DNA from 2 places in the Arthrobacter sp. CAN_A6 genome. Region 1 is predicted to be linked to the other one. Evidence: riboswitches for the same ligand, from Rfam matches in the RefSeq annotation. Region 1 holds a riboswitch; the other holds the start of a gene.
The links. A riboswitch is a leader RNA that binds a small molecule or an ion and turns the genes downstream of it on or off. The one in region 1 is predicted to bind S-adenosylmethionine.

Region 1 (7,763 bases):
GTGGATGGAGCTGTACCAGCGGATTGCGAGGGGCAACAATGCCGAGCCCGACGGCGGCCGACACCTACTCTCCTGGGCCCAGGAAGCCGGCTTCACCGAGACGGAAGTTTCGACGTCGAGTTGGATCTACGCCACGGCTGAACGCCGGCGGTTCCACGCGGAGTCCTGGGCCGAGCGGGTGCTGCACTCAGGTTTCGCCGAGCAGGCCCTCGAGCGCGGCCTGGCCGAGAGGAAGGACCTGGCACGGCTGGCCGAGGGCTGGCGGACCTGGGGAAGGGCTCCCGACGGGGTCTTCCTCATCCCCAGCATCGAGGTGCTGGCGCGGGCCTGAACCCGGTCGACAACCGGCTTCGGGATCACGCACTCCAGAATTTGCCTCGGACGGGCTGCCCCTGCGGCACCTGAAGATCCGGATCAGCGACCAGCCGGGAAACGAACCGCTGCGCACTGCTTACTATGAAAGGGTGAATCCCTCGGTTTGGCTTGCGCTACTCGGCGCGGGCGCACTCATCAGTTTCAGCCCGGGTGCCGGTGCGGTCAACACCATGAGCAACGCCCTGACCGTCGGATTTCGGCGGTCGATCTGGGGCATCCTCGGCCAGCAGGCCGCCCTCCTGGTGCACATCGGAGTGGCAGCAGCCGGCGTCGGGCTCCTGGTCTCGAATTCGCCGGTGGCATTCAACGTGATCCGATATGCCGGAGCGGCCTACCTCGTATACCTCGGGGTCCGGAAGTTCCTGCAGAAGCCGGCGTTGGACGAGGAGATCCTTGCGGAGCGGCGTACCGAGGGATCGCTGTCGCTGTTCCGTCGGGGCATGTGGGTCAACCTCCTGAACCCCAAGGCGATCGTCTTCTTCCTCGCACTGATTCCCCAGTTCATCCGCACGGACCAGCCGCTCGCCGAGCAGTACGCGGTGCTCGCGGCCACCGTCATCACCATCGACCTGCTGGTGATGTGGTTCTTCTATGCCGCGACGGCCCGGTCCTTCAGCCGCTTCACGCAGCACTCCCGCGGACAGACGATCATGAACCGGACTTTCGGCTCGTTGTTCGTCGGCGTGGGCACCCTGCTTGCGCTGGCCTGACCCCGTCATGATCCCTTCCCGAAATGCACCGCTCATCGTCGCGATCGACGGCCGTTCCGGCGCGGGCAAGACCACCCTCGCCGGTGAACTGGCCGCACTGCTGCGCGAACACCACACCGTGAGCATGTTCCACCTCGAAGACATCTACCCGGGGTGGGACGGCCTGCGCGACGGCATCGACCGCTACGTCCGGCAGGTGCTGACGCCGCTGGCATCGGGAGAAGATGCGTCCTGGCAGGCTTGGGACTGGGACAACGGGCGCGACGGCGAGCTCAGGCATACGCCGCCCGCTGACATCGTGCTCGTCGAGGGTGTTGGAGCGGCCGCCCGCGAGGCGCGCGGCCTGCTCGACGCCGTCCTTTGGGTGGAGGCTCCCGGAGCGCTCCGCCGGAGCAGCGCCCTGGCACGCGACGGCGGAACCTACGAGCCGTTCTGGGAGCGGTGGGCCGAGCAGGAAACCTCCTGGCTCGACGCCGATCGCCCCGACTCCTCCGCCGACGTCGTCATCCAGGGGCACCAGGGGCAGGCCACCCCGCACCGCGTACGCCTGGCCCTCACCAGCCTGCCCCAGTGCGAACGGCTGATGTCCGTCGAGCGCGCCGCGCGCCGCGGACTGAACCTGCGCGTGGAGCGGATCGACGCCGTGCCGGATCCCGCGGCGCTGTTCGCAGCCCTCTACCCGAACTCGAAGTCGGCGGTATGGCTGGACAGTTCGGATGCCGGTGCCACGCCGGCATCCGAACGCAGCCGTTTCTCCATCCTGGCTGACGACGCCGGACGGTTCGGCCAGCGCGCGCAGCACTCGGACGGCGTCACCGAGGTGAGTGCCGGCGCGGTGACAACGCGCATCCGCGAGCCCTTCTTCCGCTGGCTCGACGACGCCTGGGGACGCCGCGTGGTCCGACGCCCCGACGGCTACGAGTGCGGTTTCGCGCTCGGTTGGCTCGGTTACCTGGGCTACGAACTGAAGCGCGAAACGGGCGGAGGCTCGCTTTCCTCCTCGCCCCTTCCCGATGCCGCTCTGATCTTCGCCGGTCGCGCCGTCGTTCTCGACCACCGGGAAAACGCGGTGTTCCTCCTCAGCCTGAACGACGGCGCGCCCGACCCCGGGTGCGTGGACTGGCACGCCGCGGTACGGAAGGCTGTTCTCGTCACCGGGCAGCAGGTCCCCGAATCGACCGAACGGGCCTTCGCCGAACCGCCGGTCTTCGAGGTGAGGGACTCCCGCGCCGGGTACCTCGACAAGATCCGACAGGCACAGGAACAGATCACCGACGGCAACACCTATGAGGTGTGCCTCACCACCTCTCTCGTGTCAGTCGTGGAGCGCCCGGTCGACCCGTTCGCCACCTACCTGCGCCTGCGCCGTGCGAGCCCGGCACCGTTCGGGCATCTCATCCGCTGGCCCGGCTTCGCCGTCGCGAGTACCTCGCCCGAGCGCTTCCTGAGGATCGACTCCGACGGCGGCCTCCGGGCCGAACCCATCAAGGGCACCAGGGGCCGTTCGCCGGATCCGGCGACCGATGCGGGGCTTCGCCGGGACCTCGCAGCCTCGCTCAAGGACCGCGCGGAGAACATCATGATCGTCGACCTGCTCCGCAACGACCTCTCGCACCACGCCGTCCCGGGGTCGGTCACCGTGAGCCGCCTCTGCGACATCGAAACCTATGCCACCGTGCACCAGCTGGTCAGCACCATCGAGGCAAAGCTGAAGCCCGGAACCTCCCGCGCCGAGGTGATCGCCTCGGCTTTCCCTGCGGGGTCCATGACGGGTGCACCCAAAATCAGCACCATGGCCATCCTCGAACATCTCGAGGGCCGGGCCCGTGGAATCTATTCGGGCGCGGCCGGCTACCTTTCCCTGACCGGCGCCGCTGACCTCGCCGTCGTCATCCGCACCCTGGTGATCGAACACACCGACGACGGCGCGCGCCTCAGCCTCGGAGTCGGCGGCGCCATCACCGCTGATTCGGTGCCTTCCGAAGAGTGGGAGGAAGTGCGGACGAAAGCACTCGGAGTGCTCTCCGGCCTCGGTGCGGTGTTCCCCGACGATGCCTGATGTTCCCCGAAGTTTCTCGAGGTAGCTTCGTTGACCACGTTGGATAAGCTGGCCCCATGACTGTTCTGGTGTTCCTCGACTCAGCGCATGGTGACGGCCGCATAGTCGATCCGTCGAAGCCGCAGCTCATGGCCAACGACCTCGGAGCCACGCGTGGTGACGGCATCTTCGAGTCGCTGCTGGCCGTGGACGGCGTGCCCCGCAAGGAGCGGGCCCACCTCGAACGGCTGGCGTCCTCGGCTGCCGCCCTCGACCTCGCCATCCCGGTGGCTGATGCCTGGAGCCGCGCCATCCGCACCGCCCTGGACGAGTTCACCGCCACCCGACCAGCGGGGTCCGAAGCAGTGGTCAAGCTCGTCGCGACCCGCGGCACGGAAGGCGCAGCCGAACCCACCGCCTGGGTCCAGGTGTCACCCGTACCCGCCGGCATCCGGCAGCAGCAGCAGGCCGGAGTGGAAGTCCTGCTCCTCGAACGTGGCTACGACAGCACGGTTGCTCAGCGCGCGCCGTGGCTCCTGATGGGCGCCAAGACGCTCTCCTATGCCGTCAACATGGCCGCGGTCCGCTACGCGAAGTCCCGCGGCGCCGACGACGTCATCTTCACGTCGTCGGACGGAAAGGTCCTCGAGGGTCCGACGTCCACTGTCCTCCTCGCGCGCCGTCAGGGCGCGGCCAAGACCCTGCTGACGCCGCAGCTCGAAAGCGGCATCCTTCCCGGGACCTCCCAGGGAGCACTGTTCAAGGCTGCGCACGGGAGCGGCTGGGATCTGGGCTACGGGCCGCTGGAACCGCATCACCTGCTCGAGGCGGACGCGGTGTGGCTGATTTCGAGCGTGCGCCTGCTGACGCCGGTCACCGCCATCGATGGCACGCCCATCGCCACCTCGGAGGAGCTGACCCGCGAGCTGTCGGAGCTCGTGGACCGGTTCACATAGCACACAGTCCGTCTTCCGAGAAGCTTCCTTACGCAGTGTTGCCCGTTCATTTTGTCCTGCGCCGCGCCATCATATAACGTTGTTACACAATCAAGAGTTCCAGCCACGGGCCCTGGCCGGCTGGACAGCAACCCTCTCCCGTAGTGGGGTGCTCCAGGTGAAGATTCGGCCGCCGGGCCAAGTCCCCCGGTAGGCAAGTACGGCGGAATGCCGGTCAGCCCGAAAGGCAATGGCCGCCGAACGCCCGCACAGCCTGGAGCAGCGAGCGTGTCACCCGAGTAAGCAGCAGAGCCGAGCATCGTCCGCCGTCATCCGGCACCCCCTGAAACATCCCGTCCCTGATTCCGCACGCCCGTAACCCGGGCCGCGTCCATCGAAGGAAGCCATGAACCTGTCCCGAAAAGTCCTTGCAGCCCTCACCGTCCCCCTGCTCGCCCTGACCGTCTCGTGCGGCTCGAACAGCAGTGATTCCACCGACTCCGGCCCTACCACCGATGCCCTGGCCGGCAGCGACCAGCAGTCGCTCGACCAGTACACCACCGAGGAAACCACACCGCTGGACCAGATCGACACCTCGAAGTTGGGGCTGGTCACCGAGGGCACCCTCCGCGTGGGCACCCTTTCCGATGCGCCTCCCAACATCTTCATCGAGAACGGTGTCTTCACCGGCTACGACAACGAGCTGCTCCGCGCCATCGGCGACGAACTCGGCCTCGAAGTCGAGTTCGCCTCGACCGATTTCTCCGCCCTTCTGGCACAGGTGCAGAACAAGCAGTTCGACGTCGGCTCCTCCTCGATCTCCACCACCGCGTCACGCCGCGAAGGCGTCGGCTTCACCAACGGCTACGACTTCGGCTACATGGCTGTCGTTGCCAAGAGCGACTCCGACATCACGGGCTTCGACTCGCTGTCGGAGAGTACCCGCATCGGCGTCGTCCAGGGCACGGTGCAGGACGACTACGTGACGAACACCCTGGGCCTGGAGCCCGTCCGCTTCGCCGACTACAACACTGTCTACGCGAACGTGACGAACGGCCAGGTCGATGCCTGGGTGGCCCCGTCGCAGCAGGCCACGGGCCAGGTCAAGGAGGGTGACGGCACCACCATCGCCGAAACCATCATCAACACGGAGAACTTCACCGCCTATGCAGTCAACAGCGAGAACCAGCCGCTGATCGATGCCCTGAATTCCGGCCTCGACGCCGTGATCGAGGACGGCACCTGGGCCGAACTCACCCAGGAGTGGTACCCGGAACGCGAAATGCCGACCGACTGGAAGCCCGGCAGCAAAGCCGTAGAAGCCAAGTAGGCCCTGCATGAACGCCTTCGAACAGCTCCTGCAGACCTTCTTCGACTGGGAGGCAATGGGTTCCGTCCTTCCGGAACTCCTCACCGTCGGCCTGCCGAACACCCTGATCCTGGCGATCAGTTCCGGCGTGATCGGGACGGTGCTCGGGATGATCCTCGCGGTGATGGGCATTTCGCGGAACCGGGCGCTTCGCTGGGCCGCACGCGTGTACACGGACATCTTCCGGGGAGTTCCTGCCGTCGTCATCATCCTGCTCATCGGGATCGGGCTGAGTCCGCTCTTCCGGCAACTGACCGGCAGCACGAGCCCGTTCCCGATGGGCATCCTGGCGTTGTCGCTCATGGCCGCCGCCTACATCGGGGAGATCTTCCGCTCCGGCATCCAGAGCGTCGAGAAGGGCCAGCTCGAGGCGTCCCGCGCACTGGGCTTCAGCTACCGCTCCTCGATGCAACTGGTGGTCATCCCCCAGGGCGTCCGTCGCGTCCTGCCCGCCCTGGTGAACCAGTTCATCGCCCTGATCAAGGAATCCTCCCTGATCTACTTCCTCGGACTGCTGGCCAGTGAGCGCGAGTTGTTCCGCATCGGCAACGACGCGGCAAGCAACACGGGCAACCTCTCACCGCTCATCGCGGCGGCAGCGCTGTACCTGTGCCTCACCGTTCCGCTGACGCACCTGGTCAACTACATCGACAACCGTCTGCGGATGGGTAAGCGGGAGAAGCCCGAACCCGATGATATTGCCGCACGGATCGGCGAAGGAGCAAGAACATGAGCACTCTTGAATCAGGCACCCTGACCGGGCGCAACCTCCACCTCTCCTTCGGTTCCAACCATGTGCTCCGCGGTATCGACCTGCACGTGGAGCGCGGCACCACGGCCTCGGTGATCGGTCCGTCCGGCTCGGGCAAGTCGACCCTGCTGCGGGTCCTGAACCGGCTCATCGAACCGGACCAGGGCGACATCCTGCTCGACGGGCGCTCGGTCCTCAAGGACAATCCGGATGAACTGCGCCGCCGCATCGGCATGGTGTTCCAGCAGTTCAACCTGTTCCCGCACAAGACCGTCGTGGACAACGTCTCACTGGCACTGCGGAAGCTCCGCGGCATGTCCGCGGACGAGGCGCGCGAGAAGGCACTCGCCCAACTCGACCAGGTGGGGCTGAAGCACAAGGCGGAGGTTCGCCCTGCCAACCTGTCCGGCGGCCAGCAGCAGCGTGTCGCCATCGCCAGGGCCCTTGCCATGGACCCCGAGGTCATGTTCTTCGACGAGGCGACCTCGGCGCTGGACCCGGAACTCGTCAAGGGCGTCCTTGCGCTCATGGCCGACCTCGCGACGGCCGGCATGACCATGGTGGTGGTGACGCATGAGATGGGCTTCTCCCGGAACGTCTCCGACACCGTCACGTTCATGGACGGCGGTGTGGTGGTCGAAAGCGGGCCGCCCGCGGCCCTCTTCGACAACGCGCAGACCCCGCGGCTGAAGTCATTCCTCTCGGACGTGCTCTAGGGATTTCCATCAGCCGCCGGGTGCATTTCGCGGCGGCCCTTCCGGTATCAGGACAGGAGGAAGCTCCAGGTCCCGGCCAGCAGGGCCGCCGTCAGTGCAGCAGCGGCGATTCCCACACCTCCCGCCGCGACGACCGCGTCGAGCGAGCTGAATCTACTCTCGCGGGCCCAGGTACGCGGGCCCGCCCCGAATCCCCGCGCCTCCATGGCGACCGCGAGTCGGGTGGCACGCCGGATCGCCTGTACAAGGAGGCCGAAGGCCTGGCCGAGGAAGTTGCGCGTGCGTACCAGCGCGTTTCCTTCGGCTCCTGCACCGCGGGCATGACGTGCGAGCCCGAGGGTCTGCCACTCCTCCACCAGAAGGCCCACCAGGCGCAGTGCCGCGAGCGCGCCGAGCACGAAGCGGTGCGGCGCGCGCAGCTTCTGCGCGAGGGCATCGGCCAGATCGGTCGGGTCGGTGGAGACGGCAAGGAAAATGCCGGGCAGGGCCAGCGCGAGGCCCCGGATCCCGATGGCGAATCCCGCGGACACGGACCCCTCGGTGAACAGAACCGGACCGATCTCCAGCAGTACGTCGCCTGTCTTTTCGGCGAGCAGTGCCGTGCCGTAGGCGGCCACCAGCGCCGCGATGAGCAGGGGCCAGGCCCGGAGCAGCAGACCGCGGACACTGATGCCGAGCAACGGCATCAGCAGGATCTCACACCCGAGGGCTACCGCAGCACTGACCCAGTCGATGCTGAGCATCACCACCGCGGTGATCACTCCGGCGGCGAAGAGCTTGGAAAGCGGATTGGCGCGGATCAGCGCGCTGCCCGTCAGCGACGGCGTGAGGATGTCACTGCTCATGGCGTATCCCGCCGGGTGTCGACA
Region 2 (7,763 bases), on a different contig from region 1:
TGCGGTACTCGCGGCTATCGCCTACGTCCTCGTGCAGGCGATCATGCACCGGCGTGGCGTCCGGAAGGCTGAAAAGGAGAGGAACGACGTCGAAGGACGGAGTGGCTCCACACCTGCAGGTACCGGCACCGGTTCCGGAAGAGATTCCGGCAACGATTCCAGCACGGGGCTGGACGGCGCTCCCGCACGGACCGACACCGCCCTCGCCACCCCCGAGGAACCGGCCAAGACCGGACCGGTCAAGGTTGCGGCGACCCCGATGCGTATCCTCACCCTGGCGGGTATCGGCGCACTCCTTTTCCTCACCACCGTCCTCGGCCTGGACGTCGGAGTAGCGTCACTGGTGATCGCCCTGGCCCTGATCTTCGTGGATTCCTCCGTTCAGAAGCCAGCGGTCGAGAGCATGCCGTGGTCCGCGATCATCCTCGTCACCGGCATCGTCACCTATGTGGGCATGCTGGAGGAGATGGGTGCGCTGGAGGAACTGCAGGCAGGCATCGAAAGCCTCGGCAACAGCTCCGTTGCGGCGCTGATCACCGGTTACGTCGTCGCCATCGTGTCGGCGTTCGCCTCCACCACCGGCACCCTCGGAGTCGTCAGTCCGATCGTGACCCCCCTCGCCATGGACCCGCTGCTGACTCCGATCGGAGTCGTCACGGCCATCGCCATCAGCTCCTCCGTCGTGGATGTGAGCCCGATGTCCACCAGCGGCGCCCTGCTCATGGCCAGCGCCCAGCCCAAGGACGAACGCCTTTTCTTCCGGGCGCTGCTCCTCTGGGCTATCGCGATGATCGCCGTCGTGCCGCTGCTCGTCTGGTTCGTCTTCGTCCAGCTCGGTCTCGGCTGAGCGATCGACCGATCGGTCGACTGATCGACGAAAGGAGGGCACCCGAGTTCATCCGGGTGCCCTCCTTCGGAAGGGGCGCATCTGGTCGTTCGGGACTAGAGTGCCGTTTCGATGGCCTCGGCAATCGGCGTCTCGCCGCTGTTGAACTGGAGGGTCTTGTCCACGGTGCCGAGATTTCCGAGCACGACGGCGGCAACGAGCGCCACGTCCTCGCGGGACACCGAGTCCTGCTGGGGCTTGTCCGACACCTCGATCTTGCCGGTTCCCGGATCCGTGGTCAGTGCACCCGGTCCGAGGATGGTCCATGCAAGCTTCGATTCGCGTAGGTGCTCGTCAGCCGCCGCCTTGGCCTCGGCATAGTGGAAGAACCCGGTGTCCTCGGGAACACCGTGATCCTTGCCGGCGCCGAGGTAAGACACCATGACGTACCTGCCCACGCTGGCTTCCTCGGCGGCATCCATGGAGCGGATCGCGGCATCGCGGTCCACGGCATAGGTGGCCTCGGGGCTGCTGCCACCGGCACCGGCTGACCAGACCACGGCATCGTGCCCACGGAACACGTCGGCCATCTCACTCACCGACAACGTCGACACGTCGGCGACCACCGGCGTCGCGCCTGCTGTCCCGACCTCGGACGAGTGGTCCGGATTCCGGAAGATCGAGCTGACCTGGTGGCCCTGGCCGGTGAGGATCTTCGTGAGGTGCAGGGCCACTTTTCCGTGGCCTCCGATAATCGCAACGCGCGACATGTGAACTCCATTCGTTGGCGTGATTCGTTGGCGTGTTGTTTCCGACGCAATCGCCCCGTGGAGAGCGACGCCACGGGTTCCGCGCCTGGCGAAGCCCTATTCCCGCCTTCCGGCAGGACTTCCAGGCAGCATTTTGGCAGCACTTCCAGCAGAAACGGTTGCTGGTCGCCGGGAATTGGGCAGTTCCGGCTGACCGCGTACTCCACCACCCACCAGAAATGGACGACCTACGCCTGACGAACCGCGCGGGCTTCAGCGGCGGGCGTGCTGGAGGCGGAAGCTGCTGCCACGGTGCTCGTCCGGGAGCCGGTCGCCCTTCCCGAACAGCTTGTTCCGCAGGGTGCCCTCCACGTACTCGGTGGGGTAGGCGCCGCGCTTCTGGAGTTCGGGCACCACGTACGTGATGACGTCCTCGAACGAGCCGGGCGTGACCGCATAGGCAAGGTTGAACCCGTCGACGTCGGTTTCTTCCACCCACGACTGCAGCTCATCGGCGATCTGCGCGCCTGAACCGACCACGCGCGGGCCGAGCCCGCCGATCCCCGCCCACTCGGCGATGTCGCGCACCGTCCAGGGAGCGCCGTCGTCGTTCACTTTCTGGAAATTCGCGACGGCGGAGTGGATGGCGTTGGACTTCACATTGCCGAGGGGTTCGTCGGGATCGTAGACGGACAGGTCGATCCCGAGCCAGCCGGACACGAGCACGAGGGCGCCCTCGTAGCTGACGTACTTCTTGTAGTCCTCGTGCTTGGCGTGGGCCTTTTCCTCGGTCTCGTCGGTGATCACCGTGAGCATGGTGTAGATGCGCACCGAGTACCGGTCGCGGCCGGCGGCCTCGGCGGCGTCGCGGATCTTCGTGACGGCGTCCTTAAGGATGGCCTTGGTGGGCGCACCCACGAACACCGCTTCGGCGTTGCCGGCCGAAAAATCGATGCCCCTCGACGACGCCCCCGCCTGGTAGATGACGGGCGTGCGCTGCGGCGACGGCTCGCTGAGGTGGATTCCCGGCACGGTGAAGTATTTGCCGTCGTGCCCGATCTCATGCACTTTCGACGGGTCGGTGAAGATGCCGTTCTCCACATCCCGGACGACGGCGTCGTCCTCCCACGACCCTTCGAGCAGCTTGTAGAGCACTTCGAGGTACTCGTCGGCGTGGTTGTAGCGCTCATCGTGCTCGAGCTGGTCCTCATTGCCCATGTTGCGGGCAGCCGAGGGCAAGTAGCCGGTGACGACATTCCAGCCCACCCGGCCGTTGGTGAGGTGATCGAGCGTCGAGAGCCGGCGCGCGAACGGATACGGATGCTCATAGGCGGTGCCGGCGGTGACGCCGAAGCCGAGGTGCTCGGTCACGAGTGCCATCGCGGACACCAGCAGGAACGGATCATTGACCGGCGTCTGGGTACCCTGGCGCAGGGTGGCTTCGTTGGAGCCGCCGAAGACGTCGTACGTGCCGAGTACGTCGGCGATGAAGAGTCCGTCGAAGAGGCCCTTCTCGAGGGTCCGCGCGAGCTCGGCCCAGTAGCGGAGGTCCTTGTACCGGTGCGACTGGTCGTCCGGGTGGCGCCACAGCCCCGGCGACTGGTGGCCCACGCAGTTCATGTCGAAGGCGTTGAAGCGGATCTGGCGTGGCGCGTTTGCGGGCATTGCACTCCTCGGATGACCGGGCACCGCCGTTGAGGAAGCGCCGTACTTGCCCGCGCGCATACCGCCGGGCCGAATCCTCACCTGGGGCACCCCACTACAGCGAGAGGGTTGCCGTCCAACGAACCAGGGTTTTGCGTTGGAACTCTTGATTCTTGGTTCCGACCCTAGACGACGCACGACGGCGGCGTCGAGGCGGCAGTGTCATACGGGGACATCTGCACAACGGCGGCGGACCCTGGGATCGTGCGCCCGAAAGGGATTCCCACCTTTCGTGCGCACGATCCGTTTCAGTCCTCGATCAGTGCGTGTCCTCCTTTGGGCAGCTGATGCTCGGATTCCACTGCGCAAAGACTCCTGCCGGGTTATGCTTCCAGACCCATGCGTGGAGGGTGTGCTTGTACGGCGCCTTCGAATCCGCCGCTTCCGAATCGAAGGTGACTCCTCCGAGGACCGGTGCCTTCTTCGCTGTGGAAAGGAACTCCACCGCAACGAGGCGATAGTACTCGTGGTTGCCGTACTTCACCGGCATGTAGACCAGTGCTTCCGGTTTCGAGGCGTCGGTCTTCTTGTCGATCAGCTTGCTCTTCGCGTAGTGCACACCCATCGCGCCCACCCCGGGCAACTCGATGCAATCGGTGACGCGCTCGTAGCCGTCCTTGATGGCCCGATCCAGCCAGTTATAACGCGCGGTGGACCGAACGATCTCATACACCACTTCCTGGCTCGACGCGTGGTCCGATGAGCCTGAATTGCCCGATGATCCCCCATGGGCGAAGGCTGCGCTCGGCGTGAGTCCCGCAGCGAAGACCGCCGTGAACACCATCGCCGTTATTTTGGTTCTTGCTTTGTTCATTTCCTGCTCCAACCCCGAATGACGAATACTCCTAGCGGGATGAAGGCGCCGCAGCCAGGACCGAGGGGTCCTGCCAGCACGTCGAGGGTTTCCGGGAATTGCCGCAGCCTGCGCTGGGCGGCCATCATTCCACGCTGTGTTTGCTACCTCTACCGTTCCTTCGCGCCCTCACTTGGAGGCGCGCTCGTCAACGGCCGGTTGACACTGCAGTCCTCACCCTCTGGGGCTGCACGGTTGGACTCGTCCAGGAGGTCGACGTGGCGATCGGAGGACGCTCCCACGTGGTGGGGGCTTCAGGGTAGGCCTCCGCCAAGAGAGAGGTCAATAGGTAGTCCGACCCTCCTGTGCAGTAGCGGCGACGCCACTGCAGGAGACGCGAACTTTGTTCCCTGCCTCGAGTACCGGGTGTGCCGGAGGGTGAAGAACCCCCGGCGACCCGCCGGTGAACCGGGTTCCACCTGCCGCACGCCCCAGCACGTCCGCGGCCGGCGGCGGCATCAGGCGCTGACAGGCTTCTCGTTGTCGAGCAGCTGCCGCGCGGCTTTGCGGTTCTCATGGGTGGGGCCGTCGGGTACATGTGCCGGACGGCGGGAATCGAGCTCACGCCGAAGCTCGGGGAGAACGAATTCTCCGAACAGGTCCAGCTGCTCAAGGACGGTCTTGAGGGGCAGACCCGCATGGTCGATGAGGAAAAGCTGCCGCTGGTAATCGCCGAAGTACTCCTGGAACGTCAGGGTCTTCTCGAGGACCTCCTGGGGACTACCGACACTCAGCGGGGTTTGCGCGGTGAAGTCCTCCATCGACGGTCCGTGTCCGTAGACCGGGGCGTTGTCGAAGTACGGCCGGAATTCGTTCACAGCGTCCTGCGAGTTCTTCCGCAGAAAGAACTGGCCACCCAGACCCACGATCGCCTGATCCGCCCTGCCGTGCCCGTAGTGCTCGTAGCGCTCGCGGTAGAGGGCAATGAGCTGCATGTAGTGCTCCTTCGGCCAGAAGATGTTGTTGGCGAAGAAACCGTCACCGAAGTAGGCCGCGATCTCGGCCACCTGCGGCGTACGGATCGAGCCATGCCAGACGAAGGGCGCCACGCCGTCGAGCGGCCGAGGGGTAGCGGTGAAGTTCTGCAGCGGCGTGCGGTGCTTGCCCTGCCAGTTGACGACGTCGTTGTCCCACAGTTGCCGGAGCAGGTTGTAGTTCTCCACTGTCAGGTCCACGCTGTCCTGCATGTTCTTGCCGAACCACGGGTAGACAGGGGCAGTGTTTCCCCGACCGAGGACGAGGTCCACGCGGCCATCGGCCAGATGCTGCAGAGTGGCGAAGTCTTCGGCGATCTTCACCGGGTCATTGGTGGTGATCAGCGTGGTGGCGGTGGAAAGGATGATCCGCTCCGTCTGCGCAGCGATGTAGCCGAGGAGGGTGGTCGGGGAGCTGGCGTAGAACGGCGGGTTGTGGTGCTCCCCCGTCGCGTAGACGTCCATGCCGATCTCCTCGACCTTTTTGGCGATGGCGACAGCCGCTCGAATGCGCTCATGCTCAGTGGGGATACGACCAGTGACCGGATCCCTGGTGATGTCGCTGACTGAGAATACGCCGATCTGCATGAGTGCCTCCATCGTTGATTACATGCTTTTGCATCTAATCCTGTAACAGCGCGCAGGCGGAAGTCATTCCCGCAGTCATGCTGCACCAGCCCATCGCCCCCGCCTGGCTCCCGGCCCGAGTGGGCGTGAGCGATGCCGTCAGCTTCGAGTACTTCGGGCGGCGGGTTCCCGCCACAGTCACGGCCGAACCGCTGGTGGACCCGGGCATGACCCGGCTCCGCGGGCAGGCTGCGCCTGTTCCGGCGGCCGGATGCACGGGCAGCTGGTTGCTGAACGGGCCCGGACGGCTTGTCTACTGCTTGGCGAAGACGTCCGGGCGGGCTTTTTCGCTAGTTGGCGAAGACGTCCTGCAGCTTGTCCTGGGGGGCCCAGAGTGCCACGGCGTCGCCGCCGTTGTTCAGTACGGAGGCGGTAAGCCCGTTGTAGTAGGACCCAGCCGTATTGGTGCCCGGCCCGGTGTGGACGCGCAGCTCAGCACCGGGAGCAAGGACGTACCCGTTGCCCACGATGAGCACGTTGTTCGCTGCGTCCCGGACGAGGTAACCGCTGACGTCGATGCTGCGGTTACTGGTATTGCGCAGCAGCACGTACTCGCCGTTCTCCGGCTGGACATCGTCGCCGGCAGGGTTGTTCACCGAGTCCGCAATCTCCACTCCACTACCGGGGAAAACCGGCGTGCCCTGGAGGAGACGGGCATTCTGGATCGGGAAGTCGGTGGTGATGGCGTCGACTCCCAGGGCGAGTGAAGCCTGCACGGCCTCGGGGGAATTGACCGTGTAGACGCCCAGCACCAGTCCGGCAGCCTTCACATCGGCAACGTTCTGCGCGCTCAGCACGCGGTAGTTGGTTCCCACCGAGTCGGCGAATTCCGTCCAGGATTCAAGCACTGCGGGACCGGGAACCACACCGGACAATTGCTGCAGCTCGATCTCGGGAGCCACCTGGGCGAACTTCCGGTTGGAGGCCTCATCGAAACCCAGCACCTGGAGCTTGTGCCCGGCAACCAACTGCTGCCACTTCGGATTCGTCCGCAGTTCATCGGCGACGAGCTGTTCGACGCCCGGAGAGTTGACCGGCGATTTGATCTCGATGTAGACACCGGTGTTGGCCGTGGCGACCTTGGCGGCGTCGTCCAGATGGGGGATGCGCTCGCCCTCGTACCGCTCGTCGAAGTAGGAGCCGGCATCCAGTTGCTGCAACTCGTTCCAGGTGAACGAGGTGATCGGGTTGTTCGCACGCTCCGGGAAGACCTCCTCCACGTTGGTGGTGCGCGCCGGGGTGTCGTCATGGAACAGGAACGGCACGCCGTCGGCGCTGAGCTGTACGTCGATCTCGAAGAAGTCGGCGCCCGACGTGCGGCCGTCCTCGAAGGCCGCCACCGTGTTCTCGGGCGCTGTGCCTGCGGCTCCGCGGTGACCGATGAGTATCGGGGCGCTGTCCTGTGCTCGGGCTTCAGGCTGCGCGACAGCCGCAGGGGCCGCCATCAGCGACAGTCCCACTGCGGTGGTGACGGACATTCCGGTCAGGGTTCGAAGTGTACGAGATGCCATAGAAAGGTTCCCTTCGTTGGAGAGGATCGATGTTTCCCCCGCAACACACGGTTCCCCGCCCCGACATCCCGAAGGACAACTGCGGGTGAACGAGGGATGAAACAGCAGGAGCCGCAGCCCCGCAAGCCTGCCAATCCGGGAAGCCGGCAAGCTCGCGTTCCCGCAAGCCCGGCAAGCTCACGAATCCCGCAAGCCCCGCAAACCGGCGATGAGGGCACTCCCCCGGGAACGGTCGGCTATCCTCGAAGCCATTGACTTGCCGACACCTTAGGACAGGAACTCCGTGACGCTTCCCGCACAGAATCAGACAACGGACCCGGAGCTACTGGCCGCCCTGCTCCAGGCCCGGCAAGGTACCGCGTTCTTCGCCGGTCAGCTCGATCGGCTCGACGACGCCGAACTCGACGGCGCCTCGCTGCTGCCGAACTGGACCCGTCAGCACGTGGTGTCGCACGTCGCCTACAACGCCAAGGCGATTTCCCGCCTGGTCGCCTGGGCCGCCACCGGAGTGGAGACGCC

Region 2: it holds a riboswitch for S-adenosylmethionine, as region 1 does, so the genes downstream of both, IWX75_RS06830 (LLM class flavin-dependent oxidoreductase) here and IWX75_RS02350 (ABC transporter substrate-binding protein) in region 1, are expected to answer to the same signal.

What each region holds. Positions count from the first base shown of each region.
Region 1 is NZ_JADOUV010000001.1:462,411-470,173, reverse strand. It holds gene IWX75_RS02370 (methyltransferase domain-containing protein) at 1-331, shown strand, start outside; gene IWX75_RS02365 (LysE family transporter) at 465-1,085, shown strand; gene IWX75_RS02360 (chorismate-binding protein) at 1,093-3,144, shown strand; gene IWX75_RS02355 (aminodeoxychorismate lyase) at 3,201-4,079, shown strand; SAM riboswitch class IV at 4,168-4,285, shown strand; gene IWX75_RS02350 (ABC transporter substrate-binding protein) at 4,465-5,388, shown strand; gene IWX75_RS02345 (amino acid ABC transporter permease) at 5,396-6,160, shown strand; gene IWX75_RS02340 (amino acid ABC transporter ATP-binding protein) at 6,157-6,894, shown strand; gene IWX75_RS02335 (energy-coupling factor transporter transmembrane component T family protein) at 6,942-7,739, opposite strand; gene IWX75_RS02330 (ABC transporter ATP-binding protein) at 7,736-7,763, opposite strand, start outside.
Region 2 is NZ_JADOUV010000003.1:119,446-127,208, reverse strand. It holds gene IWX75_RS06840 (SLC13 family permease) at 1-847, shown strand, start outside; gene IWX75_RS06835 (SDR family oxidoreductase) at 943-1,596, opposite strand; gene IWX75_RS06830 (LLM class flavin-dependent oxidoreductase) at 1,849-3,240, opposite strand; SAM riboswitch class IV at 3,278-3,391, opposite strand; gene IWX75_RS06825 (hypothetical protein) at 3,539-4,093, opposite strand; gene IWX75_RS06820 (LLM class flavin-dependent oxidoreductase) at 4,591-5,694, opposite strand; gene IWX75_RS06815 (glycerophosphodiester phosphodiesterase family protein) at 6,024-7,244, opposite strand; gene IWX75_RS06810 (maleylpyruvate isomerase family mycothiol-dependent enzyme) at 7,528-7,763, shown strand, end outside.